DNA from 3 places in the Nicoliella spurrieriana genome. Region 2 is predicted to be linked to each of the others. Evidence: predicted binding sites of a transcription regulator. Region 2 holds the regulator's gene; each other region holds the start of a gene.
What was found. The regulator Rex, encoded in region 2, represses fermentation and respiration genes when NADH is low (regulators of the CRP and FNR family bind a similar motif). The targets are predictions, from matches to a motif close to TTGTGAANTANTTCACAA.
Positions count from the first base shown of each region.

Region 1: the regulator Rex is predicted to act here: its motif matches at 2,330-2,347, upstream of adhP (alcohol dehydrogenase AdhP).
Region 3: the regulator Rex is predicted to act here: its motif matches at 2,562-2,579, upstream of MOO44_RS03340 (zinc-dependent alcohol dehydrogenase family protein).

Region 1 covers NZ_CP093361.1:283,392-287,926, forward strand. The annotation lists gene MOO44_RS02925 (hypothetical protein) at 1-93, shown strand, start outside; gene MOO44_RS02930 (SDR family oxidoreductase) at 190-1,044, opposite strand; gene apf (aggregation-promoting factor) at 1,190-1,912, opposite strand; gene adhP (alcohol dehydrogenase AdhP) at 2,380-3,396, shown strand; gene nhaC (Na+/H+ antiporter NhaC) at 3,451-4,535, opposite strand, start outside.
Region 2 covers NZ_CP093361.1:109,741-114,275, reverse strand. The annotation lists gene tsaD (tRNA (adenosine(37)-N6)-threonylcarbamoyltransferase complex transferase subunit TsaD) at 1-790, shown strand, start outside; gene MOO44_RS02115 (ABC-F family ATP-binding cassette domain-containing protein) at 856-2,814, opposite strand; gene MOO44_RS02110 (redox-sensing transcriptional repressor Rex) at 2,986-3,618, shown strand; gene groES (co-chaperone GroES) at 3,829-4,113, shown strand; gene groL (chaperonin GroEL) at 4,168-4,535, shown strand, end outside.
Region 3 covers NZ_CP093361.1:374,905-379,439, reverse strand. The annotation lists gene MOO44_RS03350 (GH25 family lysozyme) at 1-880, shown strand, start outside; gene MOO44_RS03345 (VOC family protein) at 989-1,378, opposite strand; gene MOO44_RS03340 (zinc-dependent alcohol dehydrogenase family protein) at 1,403-2,413, opposite strand; gene MOO44_RS03335 (fluoride efflux transporter FluC) at 2,871-3,251, shown strand; gene MOO44_RS03330 (fluoride efflux transporter FluC) at 3,251-3,601, shown strand; gene pnuC (nicotinamide riboside transporter PnuC) at 3,821-4,535, shown strand, end outside.

The DNA.
Region 1 (4,535 bases), 170 kb from region 2:
GGTCAATACGGGAGCGGACGCGTTGAATATGAAGGATCGATAATAAAAAATAAAGTAACAATCAAAAGCATAAAATATCTAAATCAATCTTAAATCAGTTCCGAATCGGAATCAAAAGACAATCACTAAATCAATTCAAAAGCCCCACCAATGATATTTATCACTGATGGGGCTTTATTTTACATCATTTTACTTTAATAGTTTTCTAAGGCCTTCTGACAATGCCTCTAGCTTACCGCCTAGCACATCGTTCAAATCATTTGAAGGAACGTCTAGTTCACCAGCCTTAATAAGGTCCTGGGTGGCAATTACAAAGCCTGCAGTAGCTTCATCTAAGCCGGCCTTCAATAATGATTGCTTATATTCATCATCGGTTAGTGGCACTGGCGTAATTTCTTGGCCAGTGGCGGCCGTTAATTCATCAACTAGTTGGGTGTATGAAATTGGCTTGCCACCAAATTCATAGACTGCCTTAGGATCATCTGCAGTTAAAACTCTAGCAGCACCCGCAGCATAGTTTTCTTCACGGGTCCACCCCACCTTGCCATCTTCAGCAGAGTATGGGAAATCAGTGGTCTTTAAAGCCGCTTGAATCGTCATTAAGTCATTTTGCAAATACCAGTTATTCCGCATGAATGAGTACTTAATACCAGATTCCTTAATCCATTGCTCAGTCTGCTTGTGATCAGCTGATAGTGGCGATTTAGCATGGTCTGCATTGGGGAAACTAGTGTAGGCAATAAATTGCACCCCCGCCTGCTTTGCAGCGTTTACGACATTATGGTGTTGTTCAGCCCGTGGCATCCCTGCTCCCGGTTGTGATGATATAAAAATCAATTTATCAACACCCTTCAATGATTCGTTCAATTGATCAACTTGGGTGTAATCAGCTGGCCGAATGTCCGTTCCAGCGGGAAAAATTTGTTTAGCCTTATCAACATTCCGCACCAAGACCACAATGTCAGATGCGGGGACTAATGTAGCTAACTCCTTAAATGCGGTTTGTCCGAAGTGACCGGTCGCAGCGGTAATCCCATATTTCATAGTTCATAACTCCTTATTGTTTAAATTAGTGTCTTCATAATAACTTACTTTTTGTAAGAGTACAAGCTATTTGCACAAAAAAAAACGGCGAATCAGATCCGCCGTTTAGAGTCTTACTAATTTAATTAATGGTTAATCCTAAATCTTAGTACCAACCGTGGCTTTGCCAGAATGCCTTAGCAGCATCCCATGAACCGTAACGTGAAGCTACGTATGAATCAGCAACTCTTTCTTGGTTAGCAGCTGAGTAGTCACCGTTAAGGTATGATGAAGATAATTGGTACTTACCAACGTATTGACCGTTAGTAGCAGTGTATGAACCACCAGATTCACGGTTAGCAATCCATGCCTTAGCAGAGGAACTGTCACCTGAAGTAGCAGCAGTGGTTGCAGTCGTGTTTGAGCTAGCTGCAGTCGTAGTGTTGTTTGAGCTAGCAACTACGTTTGATTGGTTGTTGTAGCTTGATTGAGTAGCACCACTAGTTTGAACAGCTGATTGAGTGTTTGCAGTCGTGTTAGTAGTTGAAGCAGTGTTTCCGTTATCAGGTAGGGTTAAACTTTGTCCAACGTAAATAACTGAATTGTCATTTAAGTTGTTTGCGGATTCAAGGCTCTGTAAATCAACATTGTATTCACGAGCGATTGCCCAAAGGGTGTCACCTGATTGAACAGTGATTCTAGTGGAAGCATCAGCCTTAACGGCACCAACACCAGCAACAAATAATCCGGCAGCAACAGTAGTTGAAGCTAAAATTCTCTTTAAATTCTTATTCCGTAAGATAAAAATCTCTCCTTCTATAATAAAACATAATCTGGATATCGTTTCCTTGATATCGTTTTCTGGATCGTTTACATGAAAACAGCTAATCCGATTTGATTAACTGTGATGTATTCTACCCATTAGTTGTTACATGTAAATATCGTCAATGTTAAATAAACAGGGTGATTTTGTAAAAATGTAATCGTTTTGTAACAATGCACCCCTTGATAGCTGTTAATACTGATTATAAATCAGTAAATAATATACATTTTAGCTGTGTATTTCTGCATATTTTGTAATATTTCATGGTTTCTAAATGATTAAAATGCTTATTTAATCAGTTTCTAATTAATTCGGCTAACTTAAAAGTGTATATTTTATTTGAAGTTAACTAATTTAGCGTCATAATTCAAAAGTTCTAATCAATCACTATCCCTATTTAATGTAAAAATGATTTAATTTAAACTCTAAAAACAGGTAAATTTTGCTTGAATTAGCTTTATTTTAGCAAGTTTTGGTGGTATATTGTGAATGGATTAACAAGATTATAAATAATACAAAAGAGGTCCTTATAGATGAAAGCTGCTGTTGTTAGACAAACCCCCGATGGTTACGTTGATATTAAAGATGTTACCCTCCGCCCAATTAAGAATGGTGAAGCCCTAGTTAAAGTTGAATACTGTGGGTTATGCCACACTGACTTACACGTTGCTAATGGTGACTTTGGTGATCAACCAGGTCGAATCATTGGTCACGAAGGGGTCGGTCGAGTAATTCAAGTCGCTGACGATGTTGATAGTCTTAAAGTCGGCGACCGTGTCTCAATCGCTTGGTTCTTCAGTGGCTGTGGTCATTGTGAATACTGTCTTACTGGTCGTGAAACGCTTTGTCGAAACGTTTTAAATGCTGGGTTTACTGCTGATGGTGCAATGGCTGAAGAAGTCATCGTTAAGGCTAACTACGCAGTGAAGGTCCCAGAAGAACTTGATCCAGTGGAAGCCACTTCACTTACCTGTGCTGGGGTTACCATGTACAAGGCTTTAAAGGTGGGCCAAACCAAGCCTGGTCAATGGGTAGAAATCGTTGGTGCCGGTGGTTTAGGAAACCTAGGGGTGCAATTCGCTAGCCATGTCTTCGGTGCAAACGTCGTTGCCATCGCTCGTGGTAAGAACCTTGAAGAAGCTAAAAAGGTTGGTGCTAACGTTGGGCTTGACTACCGCGATGAAAACTTGGACGAAGAAGTCCGGGCTAAAACTGATGGTGGTGCCCATGTTTCAGTAATCACTGCGGTTACTCCGGTCGCATTTAACCAGGCCATCAATGCATTACGTCCTGATGGTCATTTAGTCGCCGTTGCCCTTCCACAAGGAAACATGGACTTAAGCATTGCTAAGACCGTTTTAGATGGTATCCATGTTGAAGGTTCATTAGTGGGGACCCGGGAAGACCTTAAGGAAACCTTCCAATTTGGTGCCGAAGGAAAGGTTAAGCCAATCGTGCAAACTAGAAAGTTATCAGAAATTAATGACATCATTGATGAAATGAAGAATGGTAAAATCGTTGGCCGGATGGTCGTTGATTTTACTAAATAATTAACCCATTGAAAAAGAGCCGCCCATTTGAAAAAATGGACAGCTCTTTTTTAGTTACTTTTTAACCGGGTGAATGTGCTTAATTCCGATCCCCGTGTAAGCGGAAAGAATCGAAAAGACCGGTGAAAATAGACTCACGAATACAAATGGCAGGTAGTGAATGGTTGGAACACCCAGGGCATTGGTAACAAATGCCCCAGCGACTCCCCATGGGATTAGATAGTTAATTACGGTACCCCCATCTTCTAGTGCCCGACTCAATGCGACCAGTGCAAGGTTATTTTCCGCAAACGTCTTCTTAAAGGCATTCGCTGGTAAAATAATCGACAGGTACTGTTCACCAATAAAGATGTTGACCCCAATACAGGTTGCAATGACGGTCGTAATGATATTACCATCCGACTTTAGCCGATCGGTCAATGGTTTAATCACTGCATCCACGATGCCCAGGTGCATTAAAATGCCCCCGAGTGCCAATGCCACAAAAATCAATGACATCGTGCTCATCATCCCGGCAATCCCACCTCGGGATAATAATGCGTCTACTTGGGGGTTCTTAGTATGGGCAACGTAGCCACTTTGAATCACGTTGTTCAATTTAACCAGGTTTAATTCTGGATTTTGAATCATCCCGATAATTGATGAAACCACAATGTTGATAAATAACGTGGGAATAGTGGGAATCTTAGACCACGCACATATGAATAGTAATAACACTGGAATTAGGGCCCACGGTGTAATTGCAAAATTTTGGTGCAACGTCATTACGGTTCCTTGGATCCGGTCTAAATCAGCATGCCCGTTCCCTTGACTCATTAGTGCGTATAGAATAAATGCTACCACACTAGCTGGTAACGTTGACCACATGATATTTCTAATGTGAGTAATTAAATCAGCATTTGCAACGGCGGCCGAAAGGTTATTGGTTGCTGATAATGGGGATGATTTATCCCCGAAGACAGCCCCGGATAGAATTGCCCCAGCCACCATGGCTGGATTAATGCCCATCGTTAACCCAATCCCCATGAATGCGATGCCGAGCGTTGAAATAATCGTAAAGGCACTTCCGATAATCGAGCCCACTAGTGCACACACCACAAATACGGATGGCAAGAACCAGCGAATGCTAATTAAATTAA
Region 2 (4,535 bases):
TACTTATGGCCCGGGGTTAGTGGGGGCATTGTTAATTGGGGTCACGGCAGCTAAGATGGTTGCCTGGGCGCACCACTTACCATTAATTCCGGTCAATCACTTGGCGGGACACATCTATGCTGCCCGGTTTGTGGAACCCATTGCATTTCCAGCATTAGCGCTAGTGGTTTCTGGTGGGCACACCGAATTAGTTTACATGCCTGAAGCAGGGACCTTTGAAATTATTGGTGAAACTCGTGATGATGCCGCTGGCGAAGCCTATGATAAGGTCGGACGGGTCTTAGGAATTAACTATCCTGCGGGCCCCACCGTTGATGCGATGGCTGCGAAGGGGCATGATACATTTCATTTTCCACGGGCAATGGATAAGGACCCCAACTATGATTTTAGTTTTAGTGGACTAAAGAGTGCCTTTATTAATACTTACCACCATGCTGAACAGGTGGGGGCAAAGCTGAATCATGATGATTTGGCCACTAGTTTCCAAAGTGCAGTTGTGGACGTATTAGTTGATAAGACGCTTCGGGCACTCAAACATTATCCAGTTAAGCAATTGATCCTAGCCGGTGGTGTGGCTGCTAATAACGGGCTGAGAAAGCAATTGCAATCAGCGATTGATCAACTACCAGCGACTGAATTATTAATGGCGCCCCGTAAACTATGTGGTGATAATGCTGCAATGATCGGTGCTGCTGCCTATGTATTGTTCAAAGAAGGGCACTTCGCTGGGTTAGATTTAAATGCTGACCCCAGCCTAGAATTTGACTGGGCTCCGGACGTAATTAAGTAGGGATTGAAAATTAAAAGCACTTTTGGCTCAATGTAATAAACAAGTCAAAAGTGCTTTTAATTTAATTATGATTCAAGGGTTTCCAATTCCAGACTAAGTTCAGTCCACTGATTTGATAGTTCCTCGTTTTGTTGGTTAATTTGTTCGAGTTCCGTTTGAAGGTCATTTAATTCACCAATCTTTTGGGCTGATGCTAGGTGAGCCATTTGGTCCTCGATTTCAGTATGCCGCTTACTAAGCATTCCCATTTGGGCTTCAATATCACTAATTTGCCGTTTTAGCTTGCGGGCCCGCTTTTGGTCTTGTTTGCTTTGTTGATAATCGACCCGGCCTTTGGATTGAACGGGTTGATTTTGTTCGGGATGTTGCTCTGCCAGTTGTTCGGCATCGTGTTTTGCTTGGGCAATTTCATCCTCCTTCTTTTCCACGTAGTAATCGTAATTACCAAGGTATCTTTGTGATCCATCGGGCGTAATTTCGATGATTTCACTAGCCACCTGGTTAATGAAGTACCGATCATGAGAAACGAATAGAATCGTCCCATCAAATAACTTTAAGGCGGTTTCTAATACTTCCCGACTTTCGATATCCAAGTGGTTAGTGGGTTCATCCAACATTAAGAAGTTATCATGGTCCATTGCTAACTTGGTAAGCATTAACCGTGCTTTTTCACCACCGGAAAGGTTCCCCACGACCTTTTCAACGTCGTTTCCGGAAAACAAAAAACTACCTAAAATGGTCCGAATGCGCCCCTCTGATGTGGTGGGATAATCGTCCCAAATTTCATTGAGGACGGTTTTATCACTGTGTAACGACTCCTGCTTTTGATCGTAGTAACCAATCGTAACACCGGTCCCGAAGGTTACCGTACCAGCTAATTTGGGCTGTTGCCCTAGGATGGTTTTAAGGAGCGTCGATTTACCAACCCCGTTGGGACCGATGATCGCAATTGATTGGTGCTTTTTTTCATCAATATTGATGGGACTAGCAATCACATTGCCATCGTAGCCGACCGCTAAGTCACGAACCGTAAGCACAATGTTTCCGCTAGGCTTTGCTGCGGTAAACCGGAACTGAGCAACCTTATTATTGTCGAATGGCTTTTCTAGCTTGTGCATTTTAGCTAGTTGTTTCCGGCGGGCTTGGGCCCGATTAGTGGTCGAAGCCCGCACGATGTTTTTGTCGATAAAATCCTTCATTTTTTTAATTTCGGCTTGTTGCTTTTCATAGGCATGGAGCCGTTCTGCATAACGAGCTTGTTTTTGTTTTACAAAGCTAGTGTAGTCACCCTTGTAGTAGGTCATCGAGCCATTATCTAGGTCATACACTTCATTGACTAGCTTGTCCATAAAGTACCGGTCATGGGAGATGATCAATAGTGCCCCAGGGTAATTTTGGACATACCCCTCAAGCCAGGTAATGGTCTCAACATCTAAATGGTTAGTAGGTTCATCTAGGATCAATAGGTCCCGTTTTTCAAGGAGCAACTTAGCCAGTGCTAATTGAGTTTGTTGACCACCTGATAGTGAGTTAACTGGTTGATCGTAGTACTCTTCACCAAACCCGAATCCATTTAAGACTGCCTTAATTTCAGCTTGATAGCTGTAACCATGGTTAGCAGTAAAATTAGCCTGCATGGTATCGTATGACTTAGTAACTTCGGCGAGCTTATTTGGATCTTGATTCACTTGTTGATCGCTCATTTGTTGTTCGAGGGCGTGCATTTTTCGTTCGGTTTTAATTAACTCGGCGAAAACGCTGAGCATTTCGTCCCAAACATTTTGCTCAGAATGGAGACCGGTGTTTTGTGAAAGGTAGCCAACGGTTAAACCGTTTTTTTCGGTAATGGTGCCGGCATCAACGCTTTCCTCCCCAATGATCATCTTAACGAGAGTTGATTTACCAGCCCCGTTGCGGCCCACTAGTCCAATTCGGGCGTGATTTTCAACATTCATACTAACATTTGTGAAAATTGGCACACCGTCAAATCTTTTGGTAACGTTATTTACTTGTAATATTTGCAAGTCCTCACCCCTTTGTTTTATGGTAATTTATGGATAATTTTATCATAATTTGTGAATAATATGAAATTATGAATCTGATATAATTGATTGATATTTCACAAAGTTACTTTTTGTGATAGAATAATCTGTAAAATGTTTTTTTGAATGCAAATGCCAGGAGGAACGTTAATTATGGCTGAAAATAAAATTCCACGAGCAACCGCAAAACGATTACCGATTTACTATCGATACCTTACCATTCTACATGATTCTAAAGTTGAACGAATTTCCTCAAATAAATTTGCGGATGCAATTCAAGTCGATTCCGCAACCATCCGCAGAGATTTTTCATACTTTGGGGCGCTTGGCAAGCGGGGCTACGGATATGACGTTGATAATCTTTTAAACTTTTTCAAGCGCATTTTGAACGAAGACCGCTTAACTAACGTAGCGTTAGTGGGGGTTGGTAACTTTGGCCAGGCCCTGCTTAATTTTAACTTTCACCGTGATAGCAACGTTAGAATTTCAGCAGCCTTTGATACCAAGGAACGCATGATCAATACGATTCAAAATGGCGTGCCGATCTACTCATATGAAGAAATGATTCAACAACTGCGTGATCAACAAATTAAGGTGGTCATTTTGACCGTTCCATCTAAAGTGGCGCAGGAAGTTTGTGATAATGCAATTAAAGCCGGAGCGGAAGGGTTCCTTAATTTTACGCAGGTCAGACTATCCACGCCGGAAAACGTGACGGTCCAAAACGTGGATTTAACGAATGAATTACAGACGTTAATTTATTTTATTGAACATTATATTAAGTAAGTTTAATGAATACTAGTTTTAAATCAAAATCATCGACGCATCAAAGTTAACCATTTAGAATGTGCATGTAAGTTAATTTACGTGCACATTTTTTAATTCAGTCAAAATGGTTGCAATTAAAATTAAAAACAGATATATTTAAGACAGTGATTAGCACTGATGGACATCAAGTGCTAAAATAAAGTTGTAAATGAACTTGGAGGGATTAATGTGTTAAAGCCATTAGGTGATCGTGTCATCGTTGAAGTTGAGGAAGCAAAGGAAAAAACAGTCGGTGGAATTGTATTAGCAAGTAATGCTAAGGAAAAGCCACAAACCGGGAAGGTTGTTGCTGTTGGGGATGGTCGAGTTCTTGATAACGGCAAGCAAGTTGCACCATCCGTTAAAAAGGGTGACACTGTTTTATTTGATAAGTACTCAGGAACTTCAGTTGACTATGAAGGACAATCCTACTTAGTTTTGCATGATAAAGATTTAGTCGCAGTGATTGACTAATTAATTTAAAATTAAACCATTCAAAATAAAATCTAATTTATGAGGTGAGAATAAATGGCTAAGGAAGTTAAATTTTCAGAAAGTGCTAGAAGATCATTGCTTAATGGAGTAGATAAACTAGCTGATACGGTTAAAACGACATTGGGACCTAAGGGGCGCAATGTGGTTCTTGAAGAAGGTGCCGGAAACCCAAACATTACTAACGATGGGGTTACGATTGCAAAGGCAATTGAATTACCAGACCATTTTGAAAATATGGGTGCTAAATTAGTTGCTGAAGTTGCATCCAAGACTAACGATATTGCTGGTGATGGGACCACGACTGCCACCGTTTTAACCCAGGCAATCGTTAACGAAGGCTTGAAGAACGTTACCGCCGGTGCTAATCCTGTGGGCGTCCGTCGCGGAATTGAAGAAGCTAC
Region 3 (4,535 bases), 270 kb from region 2:
CACATTGAATTCAGCAACTTCTGCTTGGGCTGATGAGATGCGGACTTTGACCACTAGGCCAATTGTGCTTTATAGTGGCCTTTACTTCATGAGTAATACCATTGGTGACGCTAAGGACGATTATGATACATTATGGGTTGCATCATACGGAGCGGGGGAACCCAATCCATCATATACTTATGGGTTATGGCAATTTACTGATAGTTATCATAGTACGGCATTGAATCAAAATGTTGATGCATCTGTAATTCCAGATGGTGGAAAATCAATGTCATTTTGGGTCGGTAGTGGTGCCAGCGGTTCCACTGCAAGCAGTTCGCAATCCGTTTCCAGTAGTGCTGCTTCATCTGCTAATTCGGTCGGCTCATCGATCGTTTCATCAGCAAGCGTTGCTAGTTCATCTAATGTCACCTCTAGCGCTAGTAGTAGCGTTAGTTCTGCATCCTCGAATGGCAGCAGTACTAGTTCAGTAACTAGTAGTAGCGCAAGTTCAAGTGCTAGCGCTAGTTCAACTAGCGTAAAGTCCAGTGTAGCTGCTAGTGCTAGTTCCAGCACTAAATTTAGTGACAGTACGACTAATAGCTTGACGACCGCTAATAAACACTCAATCAGTAAGCAAAAAACGACTACGATTAAGGTGTTAAAGCCAAAGATTAATACAAAAGTTTACCACTCTTCAAAGAACGTTAAGATGGTTCAGGTAACTGCTAAGAATGGAATTTACATTTATGACAGTGCTAATCAACGGATTAAGCACCTTAAGAAGGGCGCAAAGGTTGCAGTTAAATCGTTTAAACAACGGGGGACTAAGACCATTGCAATGGGTGCAAATGGGACTCACTTTACATCTAATAAGAGTTACGTTAAAGCAGTTAAATAAATTTAAAAAAAGCCTTGATTCTAATTCTTAGGATCAAAGCTTTTTTACTACTAAAGATAAAAAAATAACCACGATGATTTAATCATCGTGGTTATTTTTAAGTCTTAACTAGACAATTTGACAGAATTCAATCGTTTCATGGTTTGGTCCTAAGATGTTAAAGAACCGAATTCCATTATCCCAGAATGAAGGGATGGATTGGATTTCATCGTTGACCATGTCAAAGCCTTCAGCCTTAGCAGCTTCGAAAGCCTTGTCAACGTCAGTACAGTTCATTGAAAAGTGGTTAATGGCACCGTTCTTCATAGTAACGGGGTCACCTTCCCAAGTTTCAATGGTTAAGTTGTTGTATCTCATGAACGCACAACGGTTTTCACCATTATGGAACAAACCAGCTTCTTCAAAGCCTAACTTCTTGTAAAACGCAATTGTTTTATCTAAGTCTTTTGATGGGATTCCAACGTGTTGAAGTCCAGTGAAGTAATCTTGTAAAGCCATTTTATATGCCTCCGTAGAAATTAATTATTTCAAGCTACCGTCAAGTTCAACAACTGACTTACCAGGGCGCTTGTCAGAACCATCAAGCTTACCAACAACTTCGTTAAGTTGAAGAACGTTCTTGATAAGTGGTTCAACATCAATTTTGCCACTTGCCATTAATGCAAGGGAGTCATCGAATGAGTATGGGTTAATGAATGAACCCTTGATGTCTAATTCCTTTTGGAATACTTCGTAAGTGTTAACAGTGAATGTTTGATCTGGACGACCAACACCAAACATAAGGATTTGACCACCCTTACCTGCAACTTCGATTGCCTTTTCTTGAGTTTCTGGACGACCAACGGCTTCAATAACGATGTCGTATTCTTCAGTAATGTCACCAGATTCAGTGTTGATAACGTGGTCTGCACCAGTAAGCTTTTGTTCTTCAGCTAACTTGTCATCATGACGACCAGTTAAGTCAACGTGTTGAACACCGTAAGCCTTTAATAATTCAACGAATAATAGACCCATGTAACCATCACCCATAACAAGTGCCTTGTAGTGTGGTTGTAAGTTAAGACGACGAACACCGTGAACACCACATGATACAGGTTCAGTAGAACAAGCAGCCTTTAATGAAAGGTTAGCTGGAACGTGGTATACAACTGATTCAGGAGCAGTGAAGTATTCTTCCAAACCACCATCACGAGTAACACCAACAGCTGATAAGTCTTCAGCTAATTGTGGACGGTCAACACGGAAGTACTTGTCCTTAGGGTAGTAGATGTTAGGGTCAACAGCAACACGGTCACCCTTCTTAAATTGGGTAACGTTAGCACCAACGGCTTCAACAACCCCTGAGTTTTCATGTCCTAAAACAATTGGAGGAACAGCATCTGCTGAACCTGGAAGACCATTGTATAATGCGTCGTCAGTACCACAGATACCTGCGTATGCGGTCTTAACTAAAACTTCGTCAGGCTTTGGAGTTGGAGTATCCAAATCTTGGATTTCCATTTGTTTAGTACCAGTTAATACTAATGCTTTCATGTGTAAATATCCCCTTTATAAATATAATAAATTTTTTAACCCAATCAAATGATCAGGCTTTCAATAACGATTTGATATGAAATAACCAATTAACACCAACTAGTTAGTAGTTAGTTACTTTTGATTACACTTATAATACTAATGATTATTGTTAAATAATCAACTATTATTTCTTATAAATATAACGATAATTCAATTTATAAATGAATAAAATCACATTAGTGGAATACCTAGTAAGCAAGGGTGAATGTTGATTTATTAGCAAAGATAGTTCATGGTTTCACAAATGTTAATAATTAATTAATTTGTTTTTATATAATTATGCAAATTACAACCGGTTGCATGAATAAAAAATTAAAAATGATATTTTTACTTTATTTTGTGAATTTCTTAACTAAAGTGCATAATCACTTAATTATGATAGGATAAATTAATAAAGCTAAGGAAGGCGATTTAGTTGCGTAGGATTATTTATATTATCTGTTTTGGGTTCTTAGGCGGTGCACTTCGTGAGTGGTTAACGTTATTATCTGGTAATCAACACTTTGCAATGATTATTGCAATTAATTTAATTGGGACGTTCTTACTATCATTTATTGCTAGTACTCTGCCACTATTGATGAATATTTCGAGTGATGTTTTAAGTGGGATTACCGTGGGGTTTATTGGTAGCTTTACTACTTTTTCAACGTTTACGGTCGATTTTGTGAAGCTGCTCAAAATTTCACTAATTAATTCATTCTGGTATCTTTCAATCAGTTTGATTTTTGGATATATATTCGCATTAATTGGGGTCAAACTCGCTGATTACGTTATTGCAAAGGCGGGTGAAAAATAATGATTACCAAAATTGTACTTGTGGGATTTGCCGCTGCGTTTGGAGCGGTCATTCGATATGGCATGATTGAATTAATTGGCAATCGCATGGGGTGGAAGGAATTTCCGCTGGCTACCGTGGTGATCAATGTGTCCGGTGCGTTTTTGCTAGGCTTATTAACTGGCCACCTTGCTGATGGATCCATCGCATTTCTAATCGGGAGTGGGATTCTGGGTGGCTATACTACGTTCTCTACGTTCATGAATGAAACGGTCAAACTGCAGATTAAACATCCACAATGGGCCGGGATATACTTTATTTTAACTACTTTATTAGGAATCTTAGCAGCTTTAATCGGAATGGCAATTTAGTACGGGGATGGGGTGGCCATCCCCTTTATTTATGCTTATGGCTAGGGGTCCTTTCGTGGATTTGCTAATTGAAAAATAACACGTTTACGATTCAATCGTTTAATTAACGAGATTGAAATCAATTCTAATTTGGATATAATAGAACGAGTCGACTAAAATAACTATATATAGATATTTTTAGTTATTTAGGTACTATATATTGTGTTGGGAGCGTTTTGAATGAATTATTGTAAGTGGCTATGGAGCCAATTGTTGGGCTGGAATGTCCAATCATACATTCTATTATTCTTTGGGTTAGGATTTAACTTAGCATTAACGCTAAGTAGCCCGATGACTACGATTAGTATTGTAACGTTTATTGCTGGTGCGCTAGGTTTAACCTGTGTACTGGCAATTAATAATGCAAAACCAGTCAACGGTTGGTTGGGCTTACTTAGTGCGATCTTATTAATTGCGGTTGCATTTACCGCCAAGAATTACATGGAAATTGTGATGCAACTTAGCTATATCGTATTATTAGATGTTCCGGTATTGTTAATGCCTAGTTGGAATCAAGATGCTGAACAAAAAATTTCTGGTCTGCGAGGCGATAGTGTTGCCACGACCATTAAAAACTGGTTACCATACGTATTCGGCTTTGTTGTTGTGGTTTTGATTATGCATACCCTGTTGGTTCACCTTACTGACAGTCCGCGGCCATTGATTGATTCGATTTCATCAACAACTGGAATCATGGGCGCGATTTTAACCACGTTAAAGAAACGGGAAACCTATTATTTTTGGTTTGCCCAGGGCATTTTATCAGTTATTTTATGGGGGATCACTGCAGCACAGGGTGGGGCATCACCAGTGCTATTTGTAACCTATATGTTGTACATTGGAAATGATATTCTAGCGTTTACCAAGAGTCCATGGTTTGCTAAACAGCTGGATA